DNA from 4 places in the Janthinobacterium sp. SUN176 genome. Region 1 is predicted to be linked to each of the others. Evidence: predicted binding sites of a transcription regulator. Region 1 holds the regulator's gene; each other region holds the start of a gene.
The links. Region 1 encodes FNR, which switches genes on or off when oxygen is low (the NO sensors DNR and NnrR bind a similar motif). Its sites were predicted from a motif close to TTGATNNNNATCAA; they were not measured.
Positions count from the first base shown of each region.

Region 2: the regulator FNR is predicted to act here: its motif matches at 5,714-5,727, upstream of O3299_RS17875 (universal stress protein).
Region 3: the regulator FNR is predicted to act here: its motif matches at 5,209-5,222, upstream of O3299_RS00635 (DUF3079 domain-containing protein).
Region 4: the regulator FNR is predicted to act here: its motif matches at 2,151-2,164, upstream of O3299_RS24170 (universal stress protein).

Region 1 covers NZ_JAPWIA010000002.1:64,771-72,808, forward strand. Annotated here, with positions in the region: gene ccoN (cytochrome-c oxidase, cbb3-type subunit I) at 1-656, shown strand, start outside; gene ccoO (cytochrome-c oxidase, cbb3-type subunit II) at 672-1,286, shown strand; gene O3299_RS19610 (cbb3-type cytochrome c oxidase subunit 3) at 1,288-1,491, shown strand; gene ccoP (cytochrome-c oxidase, cbb3-type subunit III) at 1,484-2,404, shown strand; gene ccoG (cytochrome c oxidase accessory protein CcoG) at 2,407-3,789, shown strand; gene O3299_RS19625 (FixH family protein) at 3,892-4,416, shown strand; gene fnr (fumarate/nitrate reduction transcriptional regulator Fnr) at 4,541-5,299, opposite strand; gene O3299_RS19635 (response regulator) at 5,549-8,038, shown strand, end outside.
Region 2 covers NZ_JAPWIA010000001.1:3,956,882-3,964,919, reverse strand. Annotated here, with positions in the region: gene O3299_RS17900 (MFS transporter) at 1-223, shown strand, start outside; gene O3299_RS17895 (SMI1/KNR4 family protein) at 264-857, shown strand; gene O3299_RS17890 (hypothetical protein) at 841-1,209, shown strand; gene O3299_RS17885 (NADP-dependent malic enzyme) at 1,402-3,720, shown strand; gene O3299_RS17880 (hypothetical protein) at 3,774-4,643, opposite strand; gene O3299_RS17875 (universal stress protein) at 4,713-5,549, opposite strand; gene O3299_RS17870 (two-component system response regulator) at 5,862-6,875, opposite strand; gene O3299_RS17865 (MHYT domain-containing protein) at 6,872-8,038, opposite strand, start outside.
Region 3 covers NZ_JAPWIA010000001.1:117,300-125,337, forward strand. Annotated here, with positions in the region: gene O3299_RS00590 (DUF3667 domain-containing protein) at 1-224, opposite strand, end outside; gene O3299_RS00595 (serine hydrolase) at 326-1,636, shown strand; gene O3299_RS00605 (hypothetical protein) at 2,103-2,342, shown strand; gene O3299_RS00610 (GFA family protein) at 2,568-2,891, shown strand; gene O3299_RS00615 (hypothetical protein) at 3,129-3,476, opposite strand; gene O3299_RS00620 (GNAT family N-acetyltransferase) at 3,676-4,137, shown strand; gene O3299_RS00625 (GNAT family N-acetyltransferase) at 4,274-4,681, shown strand; gene O3299_RS00630 (hypothetical protein) at 4,711-5,169, shown strand; gene O3299_RS00635 (DUF3079 domain-containing protein) at 5,307-5,507, shown strand; gene O3299_RS00640 (hypothetical protein) at 5,572-5,742, shown strand; gene O3299_RS00645 (MFS transporter) at 5,746-6,891, opposite strand; gene O3299_RS00650 (TetR/AcrR family transcriptional regulator) at 7,128-7,745, shown strand; gene O3299_RS00655 (GNAT family N-acetyltransferase) at 7,749-8,038, opposite strand, start outside.
Region 4 covers NZ_JAPWIA010000004.1:285,457-293,494, reverse strand. Annotated here, with positions in the region: gene O3299_RS24180 (enoyl-CoA hydratase) at 1-698, opposite strand, end outside; gene O3299_RS24175 (MFS transporter) at 762-2,081, shown strand; gene O3299_RS24170 (universal stress protein) at 2,219-2,656, shown strand; gene O3299_RS24165 (murein transglycosylase A) at 2,697-3,881, opposite strand; gene O3299_RS24160 (hypothetical protein) at 3,976-4,122, shown strand; gene apaG (Co2+/Mg2+ efflux protein ApaG) at 4,150-4,524, opposite strand; gene rpe (ribulose-phosphate 3-epimerase) at 4,689-5,363, shown strand; gene O3299_RS24145 (phosphoglycolate phosphatase) at 5,363-6,067, shown strand; gene trpE (anthranilate synthase component I) at 6,337-7,833, shown strand; gene O3299_RS24135 (aminodeoxychorismate/anthranilate synthase component II) at 7,835-8,038, shown strand, end outside.

The DNA of each region.
Region 1 (8,038 bases):
ACTACACGGCATTGCCTGACTGGACGCAATCGATCGGCATGGTCTTCTCGCTGGTCCTCCTGGCACCAAGCTGGGGCGGCATGATCAACGGCATCATGACCCTGTCGGGCGCCTGGCACAAGCTGCGCACCGACCCGATCCTGAAATTCATGATCGTTTCGCTGTCGTTCTACGGCATCGCCACCTTCGAAGGTCCGATGATGTCGATCAAGACCATCAACTCGCTGTCGCACTACACCGACTGGACCGTTGCCCACGTGCATGCGGGCGCCCTGGGCTGGGTGGGCTTCATCACCATGGGTTCGATCTACTACCTGCTGCCGCGCCTGGCGGGCCGCACGCAGATGCACAGCACGCGCCTGGTCGACGTGCACTTCTGGGTGGCCACCATCGGCATCGTGCTGTACATCGCCGCAATGTGGATCGCCGGCGTGATGCAGGGCCTGATGTGGCGCGCGGTCAATCCGGACGGCACCCTGACCTACACCTTTGTCGAGAGCGTGAAAGCGACGTATCCGTACTACGTGGTGCGCGTGGCCGGTGGCCTGCTGTACCTGTCGGGTATGTGCATCATGGGCTACAACACCTGGATGACGCTGCGCGGCAGCAAACTCCCCGTCGCCCGCATTCCGGAACTGAACGCGGCGCACGCCTGATAGGAGCGAAAGCAAATGAAATTTTCACATGCATGGATTGAAAGAAACCCCTGGCTGCTGATCGCCCTGGTCACGGTGGTGATCAGCATCGGCGGCGCCGTCGAGATCGTTCCCCTGTTCTTCCAGAAGAGCACGACGGAACCCGTCGCCGGCCTGAAACCGTACTCGCCGCTGCGCCTGGCGGGCCGCGACATCTACGTGCGCGAAGGCTGCTACAACTGCCACTCGCAGATGGTGCGTCCGCTGCGCGCGGAAACGGAACGCTATGGCCACTATTCGGTTGCCGGCGAATTCGTCTACGACCGTCCGTTCCAGTGGGGTTCCAAGCGCACGGGGCCCGACCTGGCCCGCGTGGGCGCGCGCTACAGCGACGAATGGCACCGCACGCACTTGAACAACCCGCGCGACGTGGTGCCCGAGTCGAACATGCCGTCCTACCCCTGGCTGGCGAAGACCAAGCTGGTGCCTGACGACATCATGCCGAAGATGCGCGCCCTGAAACGCCTGGGCCAGCCGTACAGCGACGAAGAGATCGCCGCCGGCCCCGCGCAGCTGCAGGACAAGACGGAAGAAGACGCCCTGGTCGCCTATCTGCAAGGCCTCGGTACATTAATCAAAACAAGGAATTAGCATGGCAATCGAAAACCTGTTTGACAGCGCCAGCAGCGTCATGACGGTGGTTTCCTTTACGACGTTCGTGGGCATCCTGTGGTGGACGTTCAGCCGCAGCAACAGCGACTTCGACGCGGCGGCACGCCTGCCGTTCGCCGACGACGCGCTCGACTATCCGGCCGAGGCCGAGACGACCCTGGCGAAGGAGCATAACCATGGCTGACTTTACCAACGGCTTCTGGAATATCTACGTCATCGTGCTGTCCCTGCTGGGCATCATCGGCTGCGGCGTGCTGCTGTACTCGCAGTCGAAAGTGAAAGTGCCGGCCGGCGCCCCCGCCGACGGCACCACGGGCCACGTCTGGGACGAGGACTTGAAGGAACTCAATACGCCGATGCCGCGCTGGTGGATGTGGTTGTTCTACATCACCATCGTCTTCTCCCTGGCGTACCTGTTCCTGTATCCGGGCCTGGGCAACTATGCCGGCAGCCTGGGCTGGAAATCGACGGGCCAGTACGAGGAAGAGCTGAAGAAGGCGGAAGCCGACTACGGTCCCTTGTTCAACAAGTACCTGAGCCAGGACTTGAAGACGGTGGCCGCCGATCCGCAGGCGCAAGCCATCGGCCAGCGCCTGTTCCTGACCTACTGCGCGCAATGCCACGGTTCGGATGCGCGCGGCAACAAGGGCTTCCCCAACCTGACCGACAAGGACTGGCTGTATGGCGGCGAACCCGACATCATCAAGACCACCATCATGCACGGCCGCAATGGGCAAATGCCACCGATGGGCGCCGCCCTGGGCTCCGAAAAGGATGTCGAGAACGTGGCCCATTATGTGCTGAGCCTGTCCGGCTCGACCTCGGATCCCGTCAAGTCCGTGCTGGGCAAGGCCAAGTTCGGCGCCTGCATGGCCTGTCATGGCGCCGATGCCAAGGGTAACCAGATGCTGGGCGCGCCAAACCTGACGGACAAGACCTGGCTGTACGGCGGCAGCGCCGACACCATCATGGAAACCGTACGCAAGGGACGCAGCAACACCATGCCGGCCTTCAGCGATTTCCTCGGCGAATCCAAGGTACACGTGCTGTCGGCGTATGTCTGGAGCCTGTCGAATCCGCAGGCACCCGCAAAGTAAAAATGGAACCTCAAGTCATCAAGATGTATGCGGCCCGCGAGCAAATCTACCCTCGCGAGGCCAAAGGACGCTACGCTACCTGGCGATGGGTATGCGTATGGCTTACCCAGCTGGCGTTCTACGGCTTGCCGTGGTTGACCTGGAATGGCAGGCAAGCCCTGCTGTTCGATTTGACCACGCGCAAGTTCTACATTTTCGGCGTCGTGCTGTGGCCCCAGGATTTCATCTATCTGGCGGCCCTGCTGATCATCTGTGCGTATTTGTTGTTCCTCGTCACGGCCATTGCCGGGCGGGTGTGGTGCGGGTTCTCTTGCCCGCAAACGGTATACACGGAAATTTTCCTGTGGGTCGAACGCCGCATCGAGGGCACGCGCAGCGCGCGCATGGCCCTCGACAAGCAGGGCCCCTCCGTGCGCAAGGCGTTCAAGAAGACGGCCAAGCACCTGGTATGGGGCGCCATCGCCCTGTGGACGGGCTTTACCTTTGTCGGCTACTTCACGCCGATCAAGGAACTGGCGCAGTCGGTGACCACGCTGAACTTCGGTCCCTGGGAATGGTTCTGGGTCTTGTTCTACAGTCTGGCAACCTACGGCAACGCGGGCTGGCTGCGCGAGCAGGTGTGCAAATACATGTGCCCCTACGCGCGCTTCCAGAGCGCCATGTTCGACCAGGACACCCTGATCATCACCTACGATGCCAAGCGCGGTGAACCACGTGGCGCCATGAGCAAGAAGGCCGGCAACAACGACAAGCTGGGCGATTGCATCGACTGTACCCTGTGCGTGCAGGTGTGTCCGACCGGCATCGATATCCGTAACGGCCTGCAGTATGAATGCATCGGTTGCGCCGCTTGCGTCGATGCCTGCAACAGCGTGATGGACAAAGTCGACCGGCCACGGGGACTGGTACGCTACAGTACCGACCATGCGATGGAAAACAACTTCAATTCGAAGCAGATACGCCAGCGCGCCATGCGCCCGCGCGTCTTGATCTACACTTCCATCCTGGCCCTGATCATCATCGCCGTGTGTACTTCGCTGGCCCTGCGCACGCCTCTGAAAATGGACGTGATCCGCGACCGCGGTTCCATGGGACGCGAAGTGGAAGACGGCATGATCGAAAACGTCTACCGCCTGCAGATCATGAACACGTCGGAGCAAAGCCAGCATTTCAAAATCAGCGCTTCCGGCTTGCCGGGCCTGACCTTGCTGACGCGCGAAGAAGTGACCTTGCAGCCGACGGAAACGCTGGGTTGGCCGATCCGCCTGCGCGTGCCGCACGGCGTGGGAGAGAAGGGCTCGAACAAGATTGCGATCGAATTGCAATCGCTGGACGACCCATCGCTGCATGTGCGTGAAAGCGCGGTATTCATCGTGCCGCGTTAACAAGGAAAGGCGGACGGGGACCGGGTGCCCTCGCCGCCGCCACGAAGTTGCAGGAAGGCCGGTCCCCATGCGGGGACTGGCTGATTAAACAGGAGAAATATCATGTCCGACAGTCTGAAACTGCAAGCACCCGTTGCACCGTGGTACAAGCATCGCTGGCCATGGCTGCTGATGATCGGCCCCGGCCTGTCCGTGGTCGTCGGCAGCTTCATGGGCTATATCGCGTTTACGCAGCCCGATGCGCTGGTGGTGGGCGATTATTACAAGCAGGGCAAGGCGATCAACCAGGATTTGAAGCGCGACACGATCGCCAGCGACCTGGCGATGGATACGCGCCTGTCGTATGACGTCGCTGCAGCGCGCCTGACCGGTTCCGTGCACAGCTTCGGCAAGGCCTATCAAGCGCCTTTGCAGCTGCACCTGGCGCATGCGACCCTGCCGGAAAAGGATATCAAGGTGCTGGTGCAGCCCGACGCAGCCGGCAATTTTTCCGTAGCGCTGCCGATGCTCGAGCGCAGCCGCTGGCAAGTGCTGGTGGAAAACGACAAACGCGAGTGGCGCCTGTCCGGCATCTGGACCTGGCCCCTGCAGCGCAGCATCGCGCTGCATGCGGATGAAGAGCTATAACGTACAGCGCCGGGAAAACCGTAGCGAGCGGCAGTGATTTGTGGTTGAGAAGCGCAGCTGTGCTATAGCACAGCGAGCATCGCAAGCCGCAAAGCGCGACGCGCAGCAGGTTTTGACGGTGCTGTTACTTGCAGACGTCCGTGCCGGCCGTAATGGCTTTCAGCTTGGCCGGCTGCAGGATTTCAATTTCCCGGTTCGAGACGCGCAGCCAGCCTTCCTTCTTGAACTTCGACAGCAGGCGGCTGACGCTCTCGATGGTCAGGCCCAGGTAGTTGCCGATTTCCTCGCGCGACATGCGCAGCTGGAAATTGCTGCCCGAATAGCCGCGCGCTTCATAGCGCGACGCCAGGTTGACGATGAAGGCGGCAAAGCGCTGCGTCGCCTGCATGTTACCCAAAAGCAACATGACGCTTTGCTCGCGCGTGATTTCCTGGCTCATCATGCGGTGGAAATGGCGCAGCAGGGTCGGCATGTTGCCCAGCAATTGTTCCAGGCTGGAAAACGGGATTTCACACACTTCGCTGTCTTCCAGCGCCACCGCATTACAGTGGTGGCGGTCGGCGCTGATGGCGTCCATGCCCAGCAGTTCACCCGCCATCTGGAAGCCCGTCACCTGCTCTTCGCCGCCCGGATTGATCTGGTACGTCTTGAAATGCCCCAGGCGGATCGCATACAGGTTCTGGAACGAGTCGCCGATACGGAACAGCGAGGCGCCGCGCACGATCTTGCGGCGGCGGCCGATGATCTGATCCAGCCTGTCCATGTCGCCCACATCGAGGCCCATCGGCAGGCACAATTGATGCATGCTGCAGGTCGAGCATCGCGCACGCAACGCCTCCACGTTCACGGTGGGCAAGGTTGGAGTGAGTAGCGCTTCAGTCATGTCGGTACCTTTTAGAAAATGCAACAACAAGTTTACTGCATACAGCCGCATACAGGGTTGCCGTATGCCAATTTCACCGTAAATTCGGCGAATAAACGACGTCCAGCCTTTAATTATATGGCAACATCGTCAAAAGCCCGTACGGGGCGGGCAATTTGCGCGGCGGCGCTTGCCAAGCTGGGGCATTGATAGGAAAATTCCTGACAGCATTATCTGCCGCCTGTGCCGCCCGGTACTGAAAAGGAAATCATGAAGCCTCTCGGCATTAAAGCAAAAGTCGCGCTGGCCACCAGCCTGACCTCGATCGCCATGATCGCGCTGGTCACCATGATCCAGGTGCAGCACATGCGCGACGACTTCACCCGAGTACTGCTGAGCCAGCAATCGTCCCTGATCAGCCGCACCGCCGCCGAACTCGACGACAAGCTGGGCATGCTGCTGCAGATCGTCACCCTGACGGCCAGGCAGCAGCCGCCGGAATTGATCGCCCGGCCCGCCCAATTGCGCGAATACTATTCGCGCCGCTCGATGCTGGTGCTGTTCGATGACGTGCTGGTGCTCGACGCGCATGGCGCCGTCGTGGCCGACATGCCGGAAGTAGCGGGGCGCGCCGGCATCAACGTCGCCGAGCGCGAGTATTTCCAGACCGTCCTGCGCACGCGCCAGCCCATGATCACCGAACCGATGCTGGGCAAGTCGAGCGGCATGCCCATCGTGCAGATGGTGGCGCCCGTGCTGGCCGCCGATGGCCAGGTGGCCGGCGTCGTGATCGGCGTGCTGCGCCTGTACAAGGACAACCTGCTGGGCCGCCTGCGCTCGGAAAAGATCGGCAAGAGCGGCTATTACTTCATCCTCACGCGCGGCGCCGTGCCGCGCTACGTGCTGCATCCCGATACCAGCCGGCTGCTGCAACCGCGCCAGCCGAACGCCAACCTGACGACCACCCGGCTGCTGAAGGAAGATGGCGAAGGCAGCATGGTCAGCACCAACAGCCGCGGCATCACGGCCGTCAACAGCTTCAAGCGCCTGAAATCCGTGAACTGGCTGCTGGCCGCCTCGCTCCCCGTCGAAGATGCCTTCGAACCGTTCGATGGCGTGCTGTACCGGCTGGTGCTGTGGAGCATCCTCGCCTCGCTGCTGGCCGCCTTCGTGCTGGGCTGGGTCACCGTGCGCCTGCTGTCGCCGCTGGTGCGCCTGCGCGACACCCTGCAAGCCCTGCGCACCAGCGGCAGCCGCTTCACGCCCGTGCCGGTGCAGCAGCGCGACGAAATCGGCGAACTGACGGAAGCGTTCAACGGCCTGATGAGCGAACGCGACCGTCTGCAGCAGGAACTCGAATCGCGCGCGGCGGAGCTGGAACAGGAACGCGACCGGGCCGAGGCGGCCAACCGCGCGAAGAGCGATTTCGTGGCCAACATGAGCCATGAAATCCGCACGCCCCTCAATGCCGTGCTGGGCATGGTGTATTTGCTGGGCAATACCAGACTCGACACGGAACAGCGCAAGTATCTGACCATGGTGCGCGTGGCGGGCCAGTCGCTGCTGGGCATCCTCAACGACGTGCTCGACTATTCGAAGATCGAGGCACGGCGCATGGAATTGTCGCCCGTCGAATTCGACCTCGACGAAGTCATGAATACCCTGGCCACGACGATGACGATGAATGCGGGCGAAAAGGAGCTGGAACTGGCCATCGCCGTCGAGCCCGACGTGCCGCGGCGCCTCGTGGGCGACGCCCAGCGCCTGCAGCAAATCCTCGTCAACCTGGCCGGCAACGCCATCAAGTTCACGGAGAGCGGCGAAGTGGTGGTGGCCGTCAGCCTGGCCGAGAGCGAGAGCGGCCGCGCCTGGCTGCGCTTCGAGGTGCGCGACACGGGCATCGGCATGACGGAACTGCAGCAACAGCAGCTGTTTGCCGCGTTTTCCCAGGGCGACCAGAGCATCACGCGGCGCTTCGGCGGCACGGGCCTGGGCCTGGCCATCAGCAAGCAGCTGATCCACATGATGGGCGGCGACATCGCCGTCGCCAGCAGCGAAGGCAAGGGCAGCCGCTTCTGGTTCAGCGTGCCCTTCGAAATGCTGGCGCAACCGGCCGAAACGCGGCGCACGCCGGCGCTGGGCCAGCTGCGCCTGCTGGTGGCCGACGACAACCGCACCACGCGCGAACTGATCGTCAAGCTGATCGAGGCGTGGGGCTGGCTGGCCGACGAAGTGGACTCCGGCTTTGCCGCCATCGAGCTGTACCGCGAACGCCTGGCGCAGCAGCAACCGTATGACGTGGTGCTGGCCGACTGGCACATGCCCGTCATGGATGGCCTGGCCACGGCCAAGGCCATCCGCCAGGCGGCCAGCGGCCAGCGCCAGCCCATCGTGGTGATGGTCAACGCGTTCGCCCGCAACCACCTGGAAGAAATCTCCAGCGCGGCCGAGGCCGACGTCGTGCTGATGAAGCCGATCACGGGATCGAGCCTGTTCGACGCCCTGCACCAGGCGCTGATCGCGAAGGACGACGGCGGCGAGCAGCGCATGCTGCACCAGCCGCTGGGCACGGAACTGGCCGGCGTGCATTTCCTGCTGGTGGAAGACAATCATTTGAACCAGGCCGTGGCGCGCGGCATCCTCGAACACATGGGCGCCACCCTGGACGTGGTGGGCGACGGCTTGCAAGCCGTGGAACGGCTGCGCACGGAAGCGCTGCGCTACGACATCGTGCTGATGGACATGCAGATGCCCGTCATG
Region 2 (8,038 bases), on a different contig from region 1:
CATGGACCATGTGACGGACCCGGCCGGCGCCGGCGCGCTGCTGGGCTTTGTGCAGGGCGGCGGCTACATCATCGCCAGCAGCATGCCCTTCATCGCCGGCCTGATCCGCCAGCATTCGTCCAGCCTGGCCCAGGCATGGATGGTGATGGCCGCCGGCGTCGTGGTCTTGTTGCTGATCGCCGTGCGCTTCGCGCCCGGCGCTCATCTGGCACCGTCGCGTTAGCGTGCGCTTGCCGGGTGCCGGCAGCTGCTATATTTCGCCCATGAACATCGTCGACGATTATTTGGCAGGCTTGCGCCAGGCCATGCCGCCCGAGCCGCTGGCGGAGCTGGCGCTGGCCAGCGGCGCCAGCGCGGCGCAACTGGCCAGCCTGCGCCAAACGTATCCGCTGTGCCCGGATAGCCTGCTGCGCTTGCTGGGCCTGTACAACGGCACCTATTATCAGAAGTATGCGGGCGGCACGGTGCTGGTATACATGCTGGGCTCGGACGTGTTCGAGTATCCGTATTACCTGAGCTCCGTCGAGCAGATCCTCAAGGATGGGCAGGCGAACCAGCGCAGCATCGCCGACATCTACGGCCATTATCTGGACGACGATCCCGGCATCGTCGACGCCCGCATCGACGCCGGCATCAAGCAGGGCCAGCGCCTGTGTTTTTCGCATTGCATGAACAATGGCGGCTCGTCGCGGCTGTATATCGATTTCACGCCCACGGCGTCGGGCAATGTGGGGCAGGTGGTGCGCTTCCTGCACGATCCCGACAGCTACCTGGTCATCGCCGACAGCTTCGACTCGTATCTGCAGATGCTGATCGATGACGAGTATGCCTTCTTGACCGATGAAAATTTTGAATAACCGGGCCGCGCCGCCGTCCCTGCTGCCCGCCAACCGCCGCATCGTGCTGTCCGGCGAGGATGCGCTGCGCATCCTGCGCGAGATCGAATTCCTGCTGCAGTCGCTGCAGCACATCGGCCGCCATTATTATCCCGACGGCGACGATGACGGCGCCGATGCCCTGCGCCGCGCGCAGTATTGCGCGGAGACGACGCGCTTCATCGACGCGCAGCAAGCGACGACGCGCCTGGCGCTGATGCGCCGCATTTTGTCCGCGCCGTTCGACGGCACCCTGGGCGCGGACGACATGGACGATATCGAGCGCGCCGTCGCCGCGCTGCCGCTGTGGCGCGCCGCCGACATTCCATCATAAAAACTAATTGAAATCTAAAATTCGATAGTTTTTCCTGTTCAGGACGTTTGTGCCGCCGCACGGCCTTACAATGCTAGGTTATGCGTTTTCGTGATATCAGACTGTGGCTAGCGGAAAATACCTAGCTAATTGAAAGAATCGGTCTGATAAAATCCGGAACACCCGATCGACCAAACAGGAAGGCAGCACAGCATGGATTCGTCATCTGATAAAAAAGAAGAATTGCGTCAACAATTGCGCTTGGCCGCACTCGAGTATCACGAGTGCCCGCGCCCCGGCAAAATCAGCGTGACGCCGACCAAACAACTGACCAACCAGCGCGACCTGGCGCTGGCCTACTCGCCAGGCGTGGCCGCTCCCTGCGAAGAAATCGTCATCGATCCGGCGAATGCCTATAAATATACGGCGCGCGGCAACCTGGTGGCCGTCATCACCAACGGCACGGCCGTGCTGGGCCTGGGCAATATCGGTCCGCTGGCCGCCAAGCCGGTGATGGAAGGCAAGGGCGTGCTGTTCAAGAAGTTCGCCGGCATCGACGTCTTCGACATCGAAATCAACGAGATGGACCCGGACAAGCTGGTCGATATCATCGCTTCGCTGGAACCGACCTTCGGCGGCGTGAACCTGGAAGACATCAAGGCGCCCGAGTGCTTCTACATCGAGCGCCAGCTGCGCGACCGTATGAAGATTCCCGTCTTCCATGACGACCAGCACGGCACCGCCATCATCGTCGGCGCGGCCATCCTGAACGGCTTGAAAGCCGTCGGCAAGAAAATCGAGGATTGCAAGCTGGTCGTGTCGGGCGCGGGCGCTGCGGCGCTGGCCTGCCTGGACCTGATCGTCGACCTGGGCTTCCCCCTGAAAAACATCTACGTCACCGACCTGGCCGGCGTCGTCTACAAGGGCCGCACAGAACTGATGGACCCGGACAAGGAACGCTTCGCGCAAGACACGCCGCTGCGCACCCTGGCCGAGATCATCCCGGACGCCGACATCTTCCTCGGCGTCTCCGCTGGCGGCGTGCTGAAGCAAGACATGGTGCGGAAGATGGCGCCGAACCCGCTGATCCTGGCGCTGGCCAACCCGAATCCGGAAATCCTGCCGGAAGAAGTCAAGGCCGTGCGCAGCGACGCCATCATCGCCACGGGCCGTTCGGACTATCCGAACCAGGTCAACAACGTGCTGTGCTTCCCGTACATCTTCCGCGGCGCCCTCGATTGCGGCGCCACCACCATCACGCGCGAGATGGAAATCGCCGTCGTGCACGCGATCGCCGACCTGGCGCATGCCGAGCAGTCCGACATTGTGGCTACCACCTACGGCATCAGCAACCTGTCGTTCGGTCCTGAATACCTGATCCCGATGCCGTTCGATCCCCGTTTGCTGATCAAGATCGCGCCAGCGGTGGCCAAGGCGGCCGAGGATTCCGGCGTCGCCACGCGTCCGATCAAGGACTTGCAAGCGTACGCGGACAGCCTGCAGCAATTCGTCTACCGCAGCGGCACCTTCATGAAGCCGCTGTTCCTGATGGCCAAATCCACGCCGGCCGAACTCAAACGCATCGTCTACGCCGAAGGCGAAGAAGAGCGCGTGCTGCGCGCCGTGCAAGTGGTGGTCGATGAAAAACTGGCGCGTCCCATCCTGGTCGGCCGCCCACCGGTACTCGAAGCGCGCATCCAGAAGTTCGGCCTGCGCCTCAAGCAAGGCGTCGACTTCGACGTCATCAACCCGGACTTCGACGAGCGCTATCGCGATTACTGGAATACGTACTACGCCATGACGAGCCGCAAAGGCGTCACCGAGGAATACGCTAAACTGGAAATGCGCCGCCGTCACACCCTGATCGGTTCGATGATGATCCACAAGGGCGACGCCGACGGCATGATCTGCGGCACCTTCGGCACCACCCAGCTGCACCTGAAATACATCGACCAGGTGCTGGGCAAGCGCGCCGGCAGCAATGTCTACGCCGCCATGAACGTGCTGATCATGCCGGAACGCCAGCTGGTGATGGTCGACACGCACGTCAATGAAAACCCGGACGCCGACCAGTTGGCCGAGATCACCATCATGGCCGCCGAAGAGATGACCCGTTTCGGCCTGTCGCCGCGCGCGGCCCTGCTGTCGCACTCGAACTTCGGTTCCAGCGACAGCGCCTCGGCGCAAAAGATGCGCGCCGCGCTCGCCATCATCAAGGAACGCGCGCCGGACCTGGAAATCGACGGCGAAATGCACGGCGATACGGCCCTCGACAGCAAGCTGCGTCAAAAAATCATGCCGAATTCGGCACTGAAGAACGACGCCAACCTGCTCGTCATGCCGAACATCGAATCGGCCAACATCGCCTACAACCTGGTGAAGACGGCGGCCGGCAACGGCATCGCCGTCGGTCCGATCCTGCTCGGTTGCGCCAAGCCCGTGCACATCCTGACGCCATCGGCCACCGTGCGCCGCATCGTCAACATGACGGCCCTGTGCGTCGTCGACGCCGTGGCGCAGCGCAAAGCCTAAGGGTTTAGCTGCCGCCTGAAAGCCGCGCCATCCGCAAGGAGGCGCGGCTTTTTTTACATGGGCGACACGGGCAGGGCCGCGGCGGGCGGATGGCGGCGCAGGTAGTAATGGCGGTACAGCATGATCTCGCCCCATACCAGCAGCAGCGCCACCAGCGCGAACAGGCCCAGCGTGATCTTGAGCGAATTGAAATAGGCGCCGGCTTGCCGTTTGATGGCGTCGATGAAAATCATCGGCACTGACTTGTCGAGTTTGCTGAAGTCGGCATGGCGCGCCACGTCGGTGGTCAGGCGCACGGCCAGATCCGTGCCCAGCGCGGCCAGCTCGCCCGTCGCCTGGCCACGGAAGTTGGCGCCCTTGAGCGCTTCGCCGAGCAGGCCGACCCTGGCGATCAGCTGTTCCTGCAGCACCTGCGTCAGCAGCACGCTGCCGCGGCGCAGAATGAATTCATTGATCCAGCGCGCCTTGCTGCGTTCCCAGTAGCTGCCGGACGTGGGCTGGTAATACATGCCTTGCACGAACGGTTCGAGCAGGCTGCGCACGCTGATGGGCTGGCCCGGGGCGATCAGCTTGACCTGCTGTTCCAGGTAGACGCGCAGCGCCGGCATCTGCGCCTCGACCACGGGCTGCAAGTCGCGCTCGAGGGCCTGGTTGACCACGCGGTGCACGCTGTGCACGGCGCCAAACCCGGCACCGAGGAGCGGCAGCGCGAGCAGGATCAGTACATAGCTGAGCTTGGCGGCCACATGCCAGGCGCGGGGACGGCGCACCAGCAGGCATTTTCTGGCCAGCTGGTAGCAGATGCCGAGCGCCAGCACGAAGCCGGCCGCGCTGCACAGCAGCATCCACGGCAGGGCGGTCCACAGCAGTTCGCCGCCGAACGGCACCAGGCTATTGCCCCAATTGAGGAGTTGTTGGTTCATGTACATTGCTTTGATATGGATAAACAGGCAAGTATACCCATTGTGCAACGACATGGAGCGCGCTTGGTGTCAGTGCGCCATCAGCACCGGCAAGGTCATCTGGCGCAGCACGGTTTCCGTCACGCCGCCCAGCAGGATTTCGCGGAAGCGCGCGTGGCCGTAGCCGCCCATCACCAGCAGGTTCGCATGCACTTCGGCGGCCATGGCCAGCAGCGCCGCGCCGATGTCGCCCGTGGCGACGGCCGGGCGCACTTCCACGGGCACGCCATGGCGGCTCAGGTAGGCGGCGATGTCGGCGCCCGGATGGCGCGCCGGCTGCGCGTGGCCGACCGGCGGGTGCAGCAGGGCCAGCACCACCAGGCGCGCCGCGCGCAAGAGGGGCAGGGCGTGGCCGATGGCGCGCGTCGCTTCCATGCTGCCATCCCAGGCCACCACGACCGTGTTGTCCACCTGTGCGAACTGGCCGCTGCGCGGCACGATCAGCACGGGACGGGCCGCGTTCAGCATCACGTAGGGCACCAGGTCGCTCATGGCGCCGGGCAAGGCTTCGCCGGCGTCGTGCTGGCTCAGCACGGTCAGATCGCTGTAGCGGGCGCTGACGGCCATGCCGCCATCCTCATCGTCTTCGATCAGGCGGCGCTCGAGCGAGGCGGCGCCGGCCTGGCGCGCCAGCGTCTCGAACTGGTCCAGCGCCTGTTCCGCCTGCCCATGCAAGGCTGAAATCTGCGCCGCCACGGCGCCGCCGCGCATGCCGCGGTTGTTTTCCAGGGTAAAGCGCGACATGCCCGTCATGGCTGCGCCGATCAGGTGCGCCTGGTGCGCGTGCGCCAGCCGCGCCGCGATGGCGATGCGTTGCGGCGCATGGCGCGACAGGTCGGCGTGGACGAGGATGGATTTGTAAGCCATGTTGTCATTCGGTAGTCAGGATGGCAACAAGGCTAGAACGGCAACACGGGCAAGTCCAGCATTGCCGTGCTGGCCGGGGCTTTTCCTATGCTGGGCTTGATGTAAGTCAAAAAAAGAGAGGCCAGGGCCATCTGCAAGTGCGCAGCCAGGAAAGTGCAAGCTGTTTGATGTGCATCAAAATGCCCGCCCCAGCGCCAGCCATAATGGCATTGAACTCCTGGCCCCTCCAGTGGTCTGCATCGGCGCCGGCGCCATCTGTCCGGCACTTGCTTGTGTGACGCAACAACGCTGGCCGTGGCGGGAGTTCACTCTTCAAGCGGGCGCGTGGTGTTCCGCTTTCTCTGCCCAGCGCAGCCGGATGGCGTCGATGGCGGGCAATTCCCCGACAAACAGGTCGACCAGCCGCGCATCGAAATGGCTGCCTTGTTGCGCTTGCAGATAGCCCACGGCGTCCGACACCGACCACGCGCGCTTGTACGGGCGCACCGAGGTCAGCGCGTCGAAGACGTCGGCCACGGCGACGATGCGCCCCGCCAGCGGGATCGCTTCGCCTGCCAAGCCGTTCGGGTAACCGCTGCCATCCCATTTTTCATGGTGCGACACGGCGATGGCGCGCGCCAGCGCCAGCATGCCGCCTTCCGCATGTTCGCCGATGATGTCGCCGCCGATGCGCGCATGCGTCTGCATGATGCTCCATTCGTCCGCGTCGAGCTTGCCCGGCTTTTGCAGGATGCGGTCGGGGATGCCGATCTTGCCCACGTCGTGCATGGGCGCCGCGTGCAGCAGGTCGTCCGCGGCGGCCTCGTCCATGCCGGCGGCCACGCCCAGCAGGCGTGCGTAATGGCTCATGCGGATCACGTGCAAGCCTGTTTCATTGTCCTTGTATTCGGCCGCCAGGCCCAGGCGCTGGACGATCTGCAGCCGCGTTTCCTTCAATTCATCGATGCGCACCAGCGACAGGTGCGTGCGCACGCGGGCGCGCACGATGGCGGGGCTGAGCGGCTTGGTGATGTAATCGACGGCGCCCGCCTCAAAACCGCTCAGTTCGTCGCGCATGTCGTTCAGGGCCGTGACGAAAATGACGGGAATGGCGGCCGTCAGCGGCGCGGCCTTCAGCTGGCGGCAGGCGTCGTGGCCGCTCATGCCGGGCATCATCACGTCGAGCAGGATCAGGGCCGGGCGCTCCTGCTGCGCCAGTGCCAGCGCCCGCGTGCCATCCTTGGCGAACAGCAGCGCATAGTCGTTCTGCAAGATCTGGCGCAGCAATTGCAAATTGGCCGCCTCATCGTCGACGATGAGAATCACGGGCCTGGCTGGTGCATTCATGGGGACTCCGGGGCGTAGGTGTGCAGCAAGTCGTGCAGCAGCGACTGTGCTTGGGGAAAATCAAAGTCGTCGATGGCATGCAGCAGCGGCGTCAGCTCGTCCGCTTGCGCGCCCATGGCGTGCTGCAACTGGGCTTGCGCCGCGTCATCGAGTTCGCCGCGCCGCAAGGCGCTTAACAGGGCAGTGGCCGCTTGCCGGACGGCAGGTGCGTCGATGGCCGCCGCCGTTGCCGCCGGCAAGACAGGCGGCGCCAGCCGGGCGATGGCGGCCGTTGCCGCCGGCCATTGCGTCAGCAGGGCGCCCAGGATTTCGTCGAGCTGCTGCGCCGTGGCGGGAGCAGCACCGGGACCGGCGCAGCATTGCTCCAGCGCCGCCAGGCTGGCGGCCAGTTGCTCCAGTCCCAGGTTGGCGGCCACGCCGCGCAGTTGGTGGCTGTGCGACAAGAGCGCCGCGTGGTCGCGCGCTTCGATGGCGGCCAGCAGGGCGGGCGGCAGGCGCGGATGCTCGCGTCCGAAACGGGCCAGCGCCGCGCGGTAGGCGCTGTCGTTGCCGGCCCAGCGCTGCAGGGCGCCCGCATGGTGCAGCACCCGTCCGCCAGCGGGCGGCGGTGCGAGGCTATCGTCGGCCGGGTCCGCCGCCAGGCCCAGCACGCGCGCGATTTCCAGCGCCAGCGCCTGCCATTCGACGGGCTTGGTGGCAAAACCGTCCATGCCGGCCGCCCGCGCCGCCTTGCGGTGCGCCTCGAGCACGCTGGCCGTCATGGCGATCACGGGCACGCGCGGGCGTCCGTCGCGCAGGGCGGCGGCACGGATGGCTTGCGTGGCGGCCAGGCCATCCATGTGCGGCATTTGCAAGTCCAGCAGCAGCACGTCGAAGTCATCCTGCTGCGCCAGTTGCAAGGCTTGCGCGCCATCGCCGGCCGTGACCACCGTGTGGCCACGCTTGCCCAGCAGTAAGCTCAGCAGTTCCAGGTTTTGCGGCACGTCGTCGGCGGCCAGCACGCGCAGGGGCGGCAGACGCACGCTGCGCCGTTCGCTGGCGGGCAGCGCCGCCTGGCGCGCCGGCAGCAAGGGCAGCATGACGTGGAACACGCTACCGTGCGGCAAGGCGGCATCGGCCCAGATGCGCCCCTGCATCAGGGTCACCAGCTGCCGGCTGATGGT
Region 3 (8,038 bases), on a different contig from region 1:
TGCAGGATGCCGTGCACGACTTCTTCGGCCAGGTGCAGCAGCGAATGGTGGATGTGGGCCGGCTGGCCGCAGGCCTGGCAAAACGCGCCGCCCAGCGGCGCCTGGCAGTTGGCGCAGTTCGCCAAGTGCGCGGCACTGGCCGGCTGCGGCGTTTGATCGCCCGCGATCTCGCTGGCCGTCACATCTGCCATCGTCAGGGCGCCGGCCGCTTTCTGCTCACTCATCGTGCATCTCCCACCAGGAAAATGGCTGATTGTGCAACAAGGCGACTGTATGTTCAAGTAAATACTGGCAAAAACGGCAATCCGTTCGACCAGCCCGGTGCGTGCTAAAAAAACGACGTTTTTCTTCTGCTTGTCCGCCGAAAACGCAGTTCGTCGCAAGCCGCTGGTTCTTTGCCGTCATCCTCTTTATCTTCCTTACTGAGCTGGCGCGAACGGTCGCGCTGCCGAGCCACTTTCAACGGGATATCCATATGTCGAAACTTTACTCGCGTCGCCTCGCCTCACCGCTGCTGCTGACATTGCTTTTGGTGCTGCAAGCTCCCGCCAGCCATGCTGACTCCGCCTCCACCACCGCTCCTGCAAGCGTCACTGGGGCCAGCGAAGAACTGGCGCTGGCCGCACGTATCGACAGCGAGATCGCGCCCCTGTTCAAGGCAAACGAGCCTGGCGCCACTGTCATCGTCACGCAGGCCGGCCTTACCGTGTTTCGCAAGGCGTATGGCATGGCCGATGTGGCCAAGGGCCTGCCCATGACCCCGGACACCGTGATGCGCATCGCTTCAATCAGCAAACAGTTCACCGCCACCGGCATCCTGATGCTGGCGGATGAAGGCAAGCTGGCTTTGGACGACGACATCCGGAAGTTCCTGCCCGACTACCCCAGCGGAGGCAAGCGCATTACGATCGAACATCTGCTGACGCATACCTCGGGCATCGCAAACTTTACCAACAAGCCGACCTTTGAGGCGGGAATGAATACGGATCAGACGGTGAGTCAGATGATAGACAGCTTCAAGAACGATGCGCTCCAGTTCGAGCCAGGCACGCGCTATGCGTACAGTAATTCAGGTTACTTCTTGCTGGGTGCAATTATCGAAAAGGTCTCAGGCCTGTCGTATGCCAAGTTCGTCGAGCAGCGCATCTTCGTGCCGCTCGGTATGCTCGACAGCGCGTACGAAGGCCATGAGCGTGGCAGTGCGATGCGCGCCAAGGGCTATACACGCAGCAGTGCCGGCTCCTCCTTCGAACCAGGCAAGGCGGTCAGCATGACGCTGCCGTATGCGGCCGGAGCGCTCGTGTCCACAGTGGACGACCTGGCGCGCTGGGATGCCGCCGTCAGCGCCGGCACACTGCTTAAGCCTTCCAGCCAGCAGAAAGCGTTTACCGCCCATGTCCTGGCCGACGGCAAAAGTGTTCCCTATGGCTACGGATGGAGCGTGCGCAAGATGCGCGGCATGCCAATGCAGTCACATGGCGGCGGCATTCCCGGCTTTTCCACCTATGCTTTGCGTCTGCCCGAGAAACAGCTGTATGTGGCGGTGCTGACCAATGCTGACAGGGGCCTCCCGGGGGCCGAAATGATTGCGGTGAAGGCGGCGACTATTGCAGTTGGCAATGGTTTTCCCGAGTAATTCGAGGGGGACGCACACGTGCCGCCAACCGGCGCTGCAGAGGCAGGCGGTCACCCGGTGTCAGCGGTCCTTCCGCCACCGCCGCCTGCAACGCCTCCGCAACCCGCAACAAACGCGGCCCTTTATTCCCGGCCAGGCGCGGCAAGCAGATGGTCAGGTTTCAATCTTGTATGGTTTGCAACTGGGACATTTTGTCTCAATGTATGGATATTGTTTTAAAGTAGTATGTGTCAGAACCTGCAGCAACACCATCCTTGCATGGCCGTCGCTGACGTTTTCACCTCGCTCATCCGCATTCGGCAAATCACGGCGCTCGGTGCTCTTGATATTTCATAGCTGGCTATAATGAAAGAGTCACGCAGGATGCCCTGGGGGATGGTTTGAACCGTAGTTGCGGAAGCAGCGTTTTGGGGAAGTGCTCCTCACGATAGACAGTGTCAAGTAATAAAACCTGGAAATACTCAAAATGATGGATTGGACCCCTATAGTCTTCGTTACGTTCAAGGCTCTCGTGCTTTGCACGGGCATGTTCTTCGCCATCAAGTGGCATTACGATCAAGGGAAGAAGGGGAAAGAGCAGGAGGCGCGCGCGGTGCTGCGCGCGGGCGGCAAGGTGGCCGCACTCTTCGTGCTCACGCTCCTGGGCCTGGGGCTCGTCACCTTTTTCGTCGTCAAGATGGTCGGTCTGGAGATGATCTGGCCCTGATGGCCAAGAATAGTCTGCCGGTATCCTGTGATGCGGCAGCAATTCCCCGCTGCGCGGCAGCCCCGTGCGTGCACGGAGCTTTCTGAATCATGTGTACCTTGTCTGTTTGGAAATACTGTGTAAAAATACAGTGTCAACTTTCAAAAAGGACTCCTCATGATCAAAGGCAGTTGCTGCTGTGGCTCGGTAAAGTTTGAATTGACATCCCCCCCGGGCATGATGGGCATGTGCCACTGTTCCCGTTGTCGGAAGGCCGGAGCGAGCGCCTTGGCCTTCGTTGATAAAAATTCATTCACCTTGCTGGCGGGACGGGAATTCATTCAACGCTATGAGCCGGAACCTCCGTTTACATATGCAAGAACTTTTTGCAAAAAATGCGGAACTTCTTTAGGGGAAATTGGCTCAGAGAATGATTCATTTCCCATCTCAGTCAATTGCCTGGATGATGACCCTGAGGCAAGAATACAATTCCATGTGCATGTTGGCTCCAAGCCTGCATGGTATGAGATTTGTGATAGTGCAAAACAGTTTCAGGAAAGTCCGACATAATAAGAAAAGCCAGTCATTTGACTGGCTTTTTTATCGCATGTTGTCAGGTCCGGTGCGGGAGGATTGCTTTTATTTGCCCATGGCCCTGTTGCCTTGATATCTATTTCGTGGCTTGCGTTTCAATTGAGCCGGCATCGACGACGTCCAACGCCTTTGTCCATGCGCCAATGGCGGAACTGGCCCTCGCGCCCATTCGACCTTGGCTTGCCAAGCGATCATTTATGCGCGATGCCCCCTTTAACGGCTAACTGGCACGAACACTTCCCATTTATGCTGTATCGCGGGATTGACGGTCTTGGCGCAACTCACGGCAACATTCGGCCCAGACAGGCCGTGGCTTTGCGGAACCCATTTCACACGCAAAGCTGCCGCGCATTTCGTCACCAGAATCTTCCGGTTCGGCTCCAGGACTTGCCAACTTGTTCCCTTTTTGGAGTTTTCTGCTGCAATGAACTGTACTGCGGCCTCCCTGATTTCAAACAAGCCATGGATGTCGCCGCGTGTCCGGTCTTCGTCAAGCGTGGCCGCGAGTGCCGATGAGACGCCAGCAATAAGAAAAACGGCGACGACCAAGGAAGCGTACATGCATCTATTCAAACGTAACGGTGCCAACATATTTACAGTCCTTGCCAAGTCTGTTCGATATCAGATAGAGATATGAAAGGTTTTGCATTCTACAGTCTGCAATCCCGGATCCGCCGTTTTTGTTCTCCGTTGGCGAGTACGTACTTTTCGTGACACGATGATAAGTTCATCAGCTTTTCATTCAACTGACTGAACGCACATGGCTTTTACTTTTCACCCGTTTTCCGATATTCCCCACGAAGAATGGCTCCTTCTGTTGAATCACCCGGACGTCATCCGCCATATGCCACTGGCCACCGAACGTTGGACGGATGGCGCTATTGCGGAATGGGCGAAAGGCAAGGACGCGCAGTGGCAAGCGAATGGCTATGGACCATGGGCTATCCGGGTGGATGGCGCGTTTGCCGGCTGGGGCGGTTTTCAGAAGGAAGGGGACGAAGCAGACCTGGCACTGGTATTGCTCCCCGGGTTCTGGGGACATGGGCCGGCGCTGGCGCGCCATTTCATGCACCGCCGGCTGGAACTGGGCATTGGCCCGGTCAGCATCCTGCTGCCGCCCAGCCGCACTCGCGTCAAGGGGCTGGCAAGAATCGGCTTCCTATTTGATCGCGAGGTGGAGTATGAAGGCCAACGCTTTTTGAAGTTCCGGACATCGGAATGAGCGTCACAGGCGCGGTGGGGACGGGAACAGCCTTTCTCTCCCGCAACTGGCATACTATTCAATGCATATGCGAATCTGAGTAAAGTTTGCAGAAACAAGCTATTCCCATGCGCGATCACTTTCCACTTTTGAATCCATGAAAAACAGCACTGTCGAATATCGCCATAACTTCCCCCTCGATCCGCTCGATGTCGTCCGTGTCTTCGATCAATCCGGCATCAAGCGCCCGACCGCCAATCTCCCGAGAATCGCGCGCATGTTCGCCGCGCCTTGCCTCTCGCTGTCGGCCTGGGTGGATAATGAGCTGGTGGGACTGGCCCGCTCGCTGACCGATTATGCGTATTGCTGCTATCTGTCGGACCTGGCCGTCGATCAGCGGTACCAGGGCCTGGGTATCGGCAAGGAACTTGTCAAGCGCACCCAGGCCATCATCGGCGACGACGTGTCTTTGATACTGCTCTCCGCCCCGGACGCCATGTCCTACTATCCGACGCTCGGTTTCGAGCCTGCCGGGAACGCTTACGTCATCCGGCGCAAACATTGAGCGACTGTTTTTAACAATTCCCGCAGCTGATGAAACCCGTCTATACCCTCGCTGGAGCCCTGGCAAAAGATCCCGGCCGCGTCGCCAAAACCCAGGCCCTCACCCTCGACAGTGCCAGGCCCCACATGGGCCTGAAAGGCAGGCATGGCTTGTTCGCTTCCGTAGCCTGGTGGGAAAGCATCGAGGCCCAGCGCCTCCCGACGCAAACCGTGACGGGCATCATCGAACGCACCTATTTCGCGGGCCAGGACAGCCGCCGTGGCGATCAGGTCAACAGCTTCACCTTGCGCCTGGCGGATGGCTCGACAGTGGACGAAAGCATCTACATAAACCACAAGCAAGACATCAGGCTGTTCGTGCCTGGCGCGATGGTGACGATGGTCTACGCGCAAGATGAGCTGAAGGCACAGCCGGCCGCCGACGGCGGTGTCAATGTGGCGCGTATCGTGCTGGAAGTGGCCATATCCGTCAGAAAAGATAAAGAGTAGGGGACGGCGCCATGCCGCTGCTCCACGATCTGCACAAGCTTGATATTGGACAAGTTTCTAGCTGAAATTGGTTTGACCTCCCCCCGCGCCAGGTCTAGAGTCGACAAGGAACCCTCAACGGACCACGATCGCCTCCCATGGCCAAGCCTTTCCCCTTGAATCCCAAGAACCCCGAACGCATCTGCTGGGGCTGCGACAAGTATTGTCCGCCGGATGCCATGCGCTGCGGCAATGGTTCCGAACGCACGCAGCATCCGATCGAATTGTTTGGCGAAGGCTGGAATGACTGGGGGCTGGCGGCGGCCGACAAGGCCGACAAGGACGAGAACCAGCCCTGACGGCAAGCGCAGCACGCGGCGCGCCGCTACAATCTCTTCATCGCGTCCGCGCTGAGGAGTCTCCATGCAAGAAACCCTGTCCCGCTGGCTGGCAAGCAGCGCCGGCGATGTCCAGTTTGTCGAGCACCCGCTGCGCAACACGGCCACGGTGGCGCTGCCGCATGCCACCCTGGTCCGTTTCCTCGCGCAGACGGGACACGTGCCCCGCATCATGAGTGTCCCTGCGGCTCCCTGATGCTCAATGCCCGGCCACGGGCGCGCCGCCGCTGCGCCGTCCCGGCCGGAAACCATGCGCGCGGGCCGACCAGGCGATGGCAAAGGCCAGCACCAGCAAGCTGACCATGGCCCATGGGAAGGCGCCCGCGCCCCAGGTTTCCAGCAAGGCGCCGCCTGCCACGCCCGCTGCCGCGATGGCCCCATTCCACGCCACCACATTCATCGACAAGGCCACGTCGGCGCCGCTGCCGGCCGTGTCGGCCAGCGCCGTCTGCAACAGCGTTGCCGCGCCGCCAAAGGACAAGCCCCAGACGGCCATGCCCAGGTAAATGACAATGGGAAACTGTGACGCGATGCCCAGCACGAGGGCCGTGGCGCCGAACACGGCCAGGCTGGCCAGCACGGCGGCGCGCAGGTGGCGCTCGACCAGCTTGCCCGTGATCCAGATGCCGGCCATGGCGGCGGCGCCGAAGACGAGCAGGACCAGGTCGACCCGCTCCGTCAATCCGGCCGGCGCCACGAACGGGGCGATGTAGGTATAGAGAATGTTGTGCGCCAGCATCCAGGCGATGACGACAGCGAGCACGGGGCGCACGCCCGGCGTCGTGAAGACGCGGCGCAGGGGCAGGCGTTCATGGACGGACTGGCCCGGGTGGTCCGGCACCTTCGCCAGCACCCAGGCGATCAGGATCAATGTCAGGGCGGAAATGATCCAGAATGCGGCGCGCCAGCCCACCAGGGAGCCGAGCAGGGTGCCCAGCGGCACGCCCAGGGACAGGGCGACCGGTGCGCCCACCATGGCCAGCGCCAGGGCGCGGCCTTGCTGATGCGGCGCCACCATGCGCCGCGCGTAGCTGGCCAGCAAGCTCCACGCCAGTCCGGCCGCCATGCCGGCAAAGAAGCGGGCCGCCAGGGTCAGCCAGTAGTGGGACGACAGCGCCGTGACGGTATTGAACACGAGAAAGCCGATGATGGTCAGCAACAGCACGTTGCGGCGGCGCCAGCCGCGCGTGGCGATGGTGAGCGGAATGGCTGCCAGCAGGGAACCGAGGGCATAGGCCGTGACCATTTGTCCGGCCAGCGCGGCGCTGATGCCGAGTCCTGTACTGATCTGCGGCAACAAGCCGGCGGGCAAGGTTTCCGTGACGATGCAGATAAAACCCGTCATGGCCAGGGCCAGCAGGCCGGCGACGGGGAGGCGGTCGGCCAGCGCAGGGCTGGCTCCGGTAGTGAGCGTAGCGTGATTCACGGCAAACATCCTTGTCAAGTAATCAGGCGCAGGAGTGCCCCTGACCGTCGTTGCGGTACATATGTATCGATCGGTATAAATATAGGCGATGGCGCACCGCGTTGTCAATGACTTCTGTATCGAGTAGTATGTAAGTAAATGAGGAGGAGCGAAGGATGGCGCAAATGGGACGGCCGCGCACGTTCGACCGGCAGGCGGCGGTCGAGCAGGCCATGTTTTTATTCTGGCAACAGGGATATGAATCGACGTCCTTGAGCCAGCTCAAGGCGAGCCTGGGCGGCGGCATTTCCGCGCCCAGCTTTTATGCGGCGTTCGGCTCGAAGGAAGCGCTGTTCCGCGAAGCGGCGCAATGCTATCTGGACACGTTTGCACGCGTGACGGAATGCCTGTGGGACGATGGCCTGGCGCCGCGCGCGGCCATCGAGCTGGCCTTGCGCCAGTCGGCCAGCATGCAGTCCGATGCGGGACACCCGCCCGGCTGCATGGTGGCGCTCGGCTGCATGAGCGCGCCGACGGCCGAGCATGCGGCCGTGGCCGCGCCCCTCACGCAATCGCGCGCCCGCACGCGTGCCGGCTTCGTGCGCTGCGTCGAGCGGGGCATGGCCAGCGGCGAATTGCCTGGTGATATGGATGCCGTGGCGCTGGCGTCCGTCTTCGACAGCTTTCTGTCGGGCGTGGCTATCCAGACCCGCGATGGCGTGGGCTACGCCGTGCTGGATGGCGCCATCACGCAGATGCTGCGCGTGTGGGATGCCAGCCGCGTGCCAGGCTAGACGCTAGGCCTGGGCCGCAAAGCGAAACTCCAGCACGTCGTCGCCATATTTGTCCGTCTCGCCCGTCGAGGTCCAGCCCAGGTAGCGGTAAAAGCCGTACGAACGCGAAGCGGGGTCGTCGGAGCAGCCGAGGAACAGTCGTTGATGACCGTGCGCGCGCAGTTCCGTCATCACCAGTTCCAGCAAGGTCTTGCCGATGCCGAGCCCCTCGAATTCCGGCAGCAACGCCAGGACGATGATTTCGCCCGTGTCGCGCTCGCCAAAGCAGTAGCCGGCCAGCTGGCCGTCATGAT
Region 4 (8,038 bases), on a different contig from region 1:
GCCTGGAACAAGCGGCGCTCGTAGGCGATACCATCGGTCAACGTCGTTTCAAACGCCCGGTTGACGCAATCCTTGATCATCATGGCAACCGAGGTCGGCATGGCGGCAATGGTCTTTGCGGCGGCCAGCGTTTCTTCCAGCAATTTATCGGCCGGCACGACGCGCGATACCAGGCCGATGCGTTCCGCCTCGGCGGCATCGATGGTGCGCGCCGTCAACAGCAGATCCATGGCCTTGGCCTTGCCGATGGCGCGCGGCAAACGCTGCGTGCCGCCCGCGCCCGGCGTGACGCCGACCTTGATTTCCGGCTGGCCAAATTTGGCGCTGTCGGCGGCGATCAGGAAATCGCACATCATGGCCAGTTCGCAACCGCCACCGAGCGCATAGCCGGCCACCGCACCCACCACAGGTTTGCGCACGCGCAAGATATGTTCCCAGTTGCGGCTGATGTAGCCCTGGGTAAAGGTGTCCGGGTAGGTGTAATCGGCCATGGCGGCGATATCGGCGCCGGCGGCAAACGCTTTTTCGTTGCCAGTGAGCACGATGCAGCCGATATTGTCATCCGCGTCGAACTTCAGCAAGGCGTCGCCCAGCTCATTCATCATGTTGTCGTTCAAGGCATTCAAGGCCTTCGGGCGATTCAGGCGGATGACCGCCACTTTGTCCTGGATATCGATGATCAAGTCTTCGTATTGCATATAGTCTCCTCTGGATGAACACGGTGACAACGATTGTAGCGGCTAACGGCAGCGGCGCGGCAGGTGCGCTGCTATTATTGTGAGCCTGATCATTTTCATATCGAGCAAGATATTTTCTCCTCCCTCTTCCAGTACTGCACCCATTACCTGCGCGGCGACGGCAGCGCCGCCAGCGTCAATTTCCGCCGCCTGTGGTTCAGCAACGGCCTCAATTGCTTCGGCGCCCAGATCACCTCGCTGGCCCTGCCCCTGTGTGCGGTACTGTTATTGCATGCGACGCCGGAACAGATGGGCGTGCTGGTTGCCTTGCAGGCGCTGCCGTTCGCCCTGTTCGGCTTGCCCGTCGGCGTGCTGCTGGACCGGCGCAGCAAGCACCCGATCATGCTGTTCAGCGAAAGCATGTCCGGCCTGGCCCTGGCCAGCGTGGCAGTGGCTTACTGGTGCGGCGTGCTGTCGATGCCGTGGTTATATATAGTAGGGTTCATCATCGGCACGGGCTTCGTCGTGGGCGGCGGTGCCGAGCAGGTGTTTCTGACTTTCCTCGTGGGCCGCGATGGCTTGATCGATGCGCAGTCGAAATTTGCCGCCACCGAATCGGCGTCGCGCCTGATCGGTCCCGGCCTGGCCGGCGTGCTGGTGCAGGTCTTGTCCGCGCCCGTCGCCATCCTGTGCACGGCGTGCGGTTATCTGATTTCCGTCTTCAATTTGCGCGCCATGAGCGTGCGCGATCCACGGCCGGCGCCATCCGACAAGCACGCCTTGCGCGACATCGCCGACGGCTTGCTGTTCGTGTGGCGCGAACCGCTGCTGCGCGCGCTGGCCTGGGGCGCCGGCATCTGGCACTTCCTGTTTTACGCCAGCATGGCCTTGACGGTGCTGTTCGCCACGCGCGACCTGGGCATGAACCCTGGCGTGCTGGGCATGACGCAGATGCTGGGCGGCGCCGGCGTCTTGCTCAGCGCCTTCATCGTCAAGCCATTGACGAAGCGCTACGGCGCCGGCCGCACCATCCTGATCGGCCTGGCATCCACCTCCGTGTGCTTTGCCCTGACGCCAACGATTCCGGCAGCACTGTTCGGCAGCGCGGCCGCCAGCGCCGTGGCGTATGCCATATTGATGTTCTTTTTCGATTGCGGCGTGATGCTGTTCTTTATTCCCTACCTGGGCCTGCGCCAGAAGGTGACGCCCGATCCCATGCTGGGCCGCATGACGTCGACCATGCGCTTCCTGACGGTGGCGACGGCGCCGCTGGGCGCGCTGGCCGCCGGCTGGATCGCGGAACACTTTGGCGTGCGCAATGGTCTCGCTTGCATCGCGGCCGGCAGCATCCTGTTGACGGTGGCCATGGTGTGGGGCACGCCGCTGCGTAGCGTGCGCACCTGAAGCGATGAACGGGCATACACTGCTAAAAGATTGCCTTGGCGACACTATTCACGCCAAAGCCTGTGAGGTTTGATTTATATCAAGGTTTTAATTGATGTAAATCCATAAGCTGTCTTACATCACTTGAGGAGCACGCTATGTTTAACACCATCTTATTTCCCACCGACGGCTCGCCGTTGTCCGACAAAGCCGCCGAGACCGCCCTCGCCTTCGCCCAACTGAACAAAGCCAAGCTGGTCGCCATCAGCGTGGTGCAGCCCTTCCCGTTCTCGCCGATGGCCGACGGCGGCATCGTGCTCGACGCCAGCCTGTATGAACAGCAGATGCAGGAAGCGTCGCAACGCGCCATCGACAAGATCGGCGCAGCGGCAAGCGCTGCCGGCGTGTCTTTCGAAGGCGTGGTGGCCGTGTCGCCGAGCCCGCACGATGAAATCGTCAATGCGGCGCAAACCTACCATTGCGACATCATCCTGATGGCCTCGCATGGCCGCAAGGGCTTGAACAAGTTGTTCGTGGGCAGCGAAACGCAAAAAGTGCTGGCCCACACCCATTTACCCGTCATGGTCCTGCGCTAACCTTGCGCTAGCGCAATCCCCGCCCGGCGCCGCGAGAAACTCAGCGCGCCGGCGCCTGCTTCGGCAACAACACCCACACGGCGCCGCTCTGTTTCATGCGGCCCGCATTCTCGGCCGCTTCCGCGCCAAAGCCAAAGAAATAATCGACACGGATCGGCCCGCGAATGGCGCCGCCCGTATCCTGCGCCATCACCAGGCGCTGCATGGGGATCTCGCTATTGGCTTGCGTGGTGGACAAGAATACGGGCGCGCCCAGCGGCAGGAAGCGCGAATCGATGGCCACCGAGCGCTGCGGCGTCAGCGGCACGCCCAGCGCGCCCTTCGGCCCCACTTTCGGATCGGGCAAGCGCTCTTCCTTGAAGAAGACATAGCTCGGGTTGGCGTTGAACAATTCATCCTTGCGCGTGGGATGGCCGGCGATCCACGCCTTGATGCCTTGCGCGGACGCCTGGCTCATGGTCAGCTCGCCCTTGTCGACCAGGTAGCGGCCGATCGATTTGTACGGATGGCCGTTTTGATCCGCATACGCCACGCGCACGGTTTCCTGCGTATCGGTCAGCTGCACGCGCCCGGAACCCTGCACTTGCAGGAAGAACGCCTCGACTTCGTCATCCACCCACAGCAATTCCTTGCCCGTGACGGACGTGGCGCGCTCGATGTCGGCGCGGGTTGCGTACGGTATCACCTTCTTGCCGACCAGCTTGCCCCGCAAGCGCATGTTTTTCAGTTCCGGATACACGCCGGACAAGTCCACCGAGACCAGATCGTCAGGCACCTTGTACAGCGGTGTCTGGTATGGGCCGCCACGCTTGCGCGCGCCGTGCAGCAATGGCTCGTAATAACCGGTCACCAGTCCAGTATTGGCGCCATCGGCGGTGACGACTTGATTTGGCACAAAGAAGGTCTCGAAAAACAGGCGGATGGCCTTGTCGCTGTCGGCATTGACCTGGCGCGCAATCGTGCACGATTCCTTCCAGTCCGGCCGTTTCACCAGCACGCCGCACGATGCCATGAAGGCGGGCCAGGCGGCACGCATGTCGTCACGGGCCCAGCCTGGCAAGGCAGCAAACTTGGCGGGCACGAACGTGGGCGCCGCCACGTCCGTGGCATCCTTGGCATCGGCCGGCTTGGCAGGCACAGGCTTGACGACGGTCGGCGCAATGGCGGGCGCCTTGCCGCTGGAAGCAGCGGGCGGCGCGACGGGCGGCGTGGTGCAGGCGGACAAGACAAGCGCGACGGCGCCGATTGAAACGGGTAGACTACCGCGTGTAAACAGACGGCTGGTAAATGGGCTGCGGGTAAATAACATAGGGATGCGTATGTGGATCTTGATGATAGAGGCGCTGGTGGCGTTCTTCTTGCTGGCATTTATAGTCTGGTGGACCATGTATTCGGGCAAAAAGCCCGCACCGCCGGCACGCAAGCAGCTCAGTGAAGAACAGAACGCCACCGAAAAACTGAAATAAGGGGCAAGCCCCCCCCCCGGCGTTTCCTTAATGCAGGGTACGCGGCACCGACAGCACGAACTCGGGAATCGGCGCTTCGAACTGATGGCCGTCTTCGGCCACGCAGAAGTATTCGCCGTGCATCGAGCCCTGCGGCGTGCCCAGCATGGTGCCGCTCGTGTATTCGAACTGCTCGCCCGGCTGCAACAGAGGCTGGTGGCCGACGGCGCCCAGGCCGCGCACCTCTTCCACCTTGTTGTTAGCATCCGTGATGACCCAGTGGCGCGAAATCAGTTGCGCGCCAGCCGTGCCCGTGTTGACGACGCGGATCGTGTAGCTGAACACGTGCCGCCCCTGGTCCGGTGCCGATTGATCGGGCAGATATTGCGTTTTGACCGTTACCGTAAATTCATAAGTCGCCATCGTCATTCCTCTTCAGACATTGCCAGTCATATTGTGTGTCGCGCGCGACGCATTGGCCATCGCGCGATGCGTATTCTGTGTTTCACCGTACTTCATGAGGCATGGTAACGGCGTCAGGCGTAAAATAGCGCAAATCGCATTTTCTATCCTTTGGCTACTTCACCATGACAACATTCCGTATCGCTCCCAGCATCCTGTCCGCCGACTTTGCCCGCCTGGGCGAGGAAGTGCGCAACGTCGTTACCGCCGGCGCCGACATCATCCACTTCGACGTGATGGATAACCATTACGTGCCGAACCTGACCATCGGCCCGCTGGTGTGCGAAGCGATTCGCCCGCACGTGCAAGTACCCATCGATGTGCATCTGATGGTCAAGCCTGTCGATCGCATTATCCCGGATTTCGCCAAGGCTGGCGCGAACATCATCACCTTTCACCCGGAAGCGTCGGATCACGTCGACCGTTCCTTGCAGTTGATCCGCGACAATGGCTGCAAATCGGGCCTGGTTTTCAACCCGGGCACGCCGCTGCACTACCTGGAACACGTGATGGACAAGATCGACATCATCCTGATCATGTCCGTCAACCCGGGCTTCGGCGGCCAGTCCTTCATTCCGCAAGCGCTGAAGAAAATCGCCGAAGCGCGCCGCATGATCGACGAATCGGGCCGTGACATCATGCTGGAAGTCGATGGCGGCATCAAGATCGACAACATCGCCGCCGCTGCCGCCGCCGGCGCCGACACCTTTGTCGCCGGCTCGGCCATCTTCGGCAAGCCGGACTACAAGGCAGTCATCGACGCCATGCGCGCCGAGCTGGCCAAAACGGTGGGCAACTGATGCAAGCGGGCAGGGTGAAAGACCACGTACTGGCTGGCGTGCGCGCCGCCATTATCGACCTCGATGGCACGATGCTCGACACCGTGCCCGATTTTCATGTCGCCATCAATGGCATGCGCGCCGAACTGGACCTGGCACCCATCAGCGCCGACGCCATCAAGTTGATGGTGGGCAAGGGTTCGGAAAACTTGATCCGCACCGTGCTGGCGCTCGACTTCGATGACGCCGGCGTGGAACAGCGTTTCGAGCAGGCGATGGAGGGCTACCAGCGTCACTACCTGGCCATCAACGGCCAGTTCAGCACCCTGTATCCGGAGGTCGAAGCGGGATTGTCGGCGATGAAGGCGGCGGGCCTGCGCCTGGCCTGCGTCACCAACAAGCCGATCGCCTTCGCCCTGCCCCTGCTGAAACTGAAAAACCTGGACCAGTATTTCGAGATCGTCTATGGCGGCGATTCGCTGCCGCAGAAAAAACCGCACCCCATGCCGCTGCTGCAAGTGTGCGCGGACTTCGACCTGCCGCCATCCAAAGTGGTGGCCATCGGCGACTCCTCGAATGACGCGCAAGCGGCCAGGGCTGCGGCTTGCCCCGTACTGACGGTACCGTATGGCTACAATCACGGACACTCTATACACGATACCGATTCCGATGGTATAGTAAAGACACTGCTCGAAGCAGCCCGTTTTATTGGCATGCAAAACTAACCGGCATACTGACCAAACCCAACACCATATCGTGAACACGTTTCTCATCAAAAAACACAATGTCACCCAAACCGGCTCGATTGAGGCCTGGCTTTGGCGACGCTGGCAATCCTGGCAGGCTTAAGGGCCGAGCCGTTACGATTGCTGCCGGTTGTACACACGTCGTTTGCGCATGTTGCGCACGTTGCGTGTCCCGGCAAGTTTTTTGATAACCCACCGCAGGGTTTGTGCACTATGCACACTCATACCCTGACGGCATGGAGAGAAACATGACCGAACTCGAATTCAAATCGCTGGCCCAGCAAGGCTACAACCGCATCCCCCTGATCGCGGAAGCGTTCGCCGACCTGGAAACCCCGCTCACCCTGTACCTGAAACTGGCACAGTCCCAACAAGGCGGCAAGAACACCTTCCTGCTCGAATCCGTCGTCGGCGGCGAACGCTTCGGCCGCTATTCCTTCATCGGCTTGCCCGCCACGAGCGTGTTGCGCAGCTATGGCAAACGCACCGAAATCGTCAAGAACGGCAGCGTGATCGAAGAACACGAAGGCAATCCGCTCGACTTCATCGAACAATTCCAATCGCGCTTCAAGGTGGCCCTGCGCCCCGGCATGCCGCGCTTCTGCGGCGGCCTGGCCGGCTACTTCGGCTACGACACCGTGCGCCACATCGAGAAAAAACTCGCCGGCGGCGCGCCGAAAGATGACTTGAAGCTGCCCGACATCCAGCTGATGGTGACGGAAGAACTGGCCGTCATCGACAACCTGTCCGGCAAGCTCTACCTGATCGTCTACGCCGACACGACGCAGCCCGAATCGTTTTCGAAAGCACAGCAGCGCCTGAAGGACTTGCGCATGATGCTGCGCCGCGGTGTCGATGCGCCCGTCACCAGCGCTTCCGTGCGCACGGAAACCATCCGCGACTTTTCCAAGGAAGATTACCTGAAGGCCGTCGCCAAGGCACATGAATACGTGATGGCGGGTGACCTGATGCAGGTGCAGATCGGCCAGCGCATCCGCAAACCTTACGTCGATTCGCCGCTGACACTGTACCGCGCCTTGCGTTCGCTCAACCCGTCGCCGTATATGTACTTCTATAATTTCGGTGACATGCAGATCATCGGCGCCTCGCCGGAAATTCTGGTGCGCAACGAAAAGACGGCGGACGGCGGCAAGAAAGTCACCTTGCGCCCGATCGCCGGCACCCGTCCGCGCGGCGCCACGCCAGAGCGCGACGCCGAATTGTCGGCCGAACTGCTGGCCGACCCGAAAGAGATCGCCGAGCACGTGATGCTGATCGACCTGGCGCGCAACGACATCGGCCGCATCGCCGAGACGGGCAGCGTGCAAGTCACCGACCGCATGGTCATCGAAAAATACTCGCACGTGCAGCACATCGTCTCGAACGTGGAAGGCAAGCTGAAGGATGGCCTGTCGAACCTGGACGTGCTGCGCGCGACCTTCCCCGCCGGCACCCTGACGGGCGCGCCGAAAGTGCGCGCCATGGAAGTGATCGACGAACTGGAAATCACCAAGCGCGGCATCTACGGCGGCGCCTGCGGCTACCTGTCGTTTGGCGGCGAAATGGATGTGGCGATCGCCATCCGCACGGGCGTGGTCAAGGACGGCATGCTGTACGTGCAGGCCGCGGCCGGCATCGTGGCCGACTCCATCCCCGAAATGGAATGGCAGGAAACGGAAAACAAGGCGCGCGCCGTACTGCGCGCCGCCGAACAAGTGCAAGATGGCCTGGATGGAGGGTTTTAAGATGCTGCTGATGATCGACAACTACGACTCCTTCACCTACAACATCGTGCAGTATTTCGGCGAGTTGGGCGAAGACGTGCGGGTCTACCGCAACGATGAAATCACGATCGCACAGATCGAGGCGCTGAACCCGGACCGCATCTGCATCTCGCCCGGTCCGAAAGCGCCGGCACAGGCGGGCATTTCCGTGGAAGTGCTCAAGCAC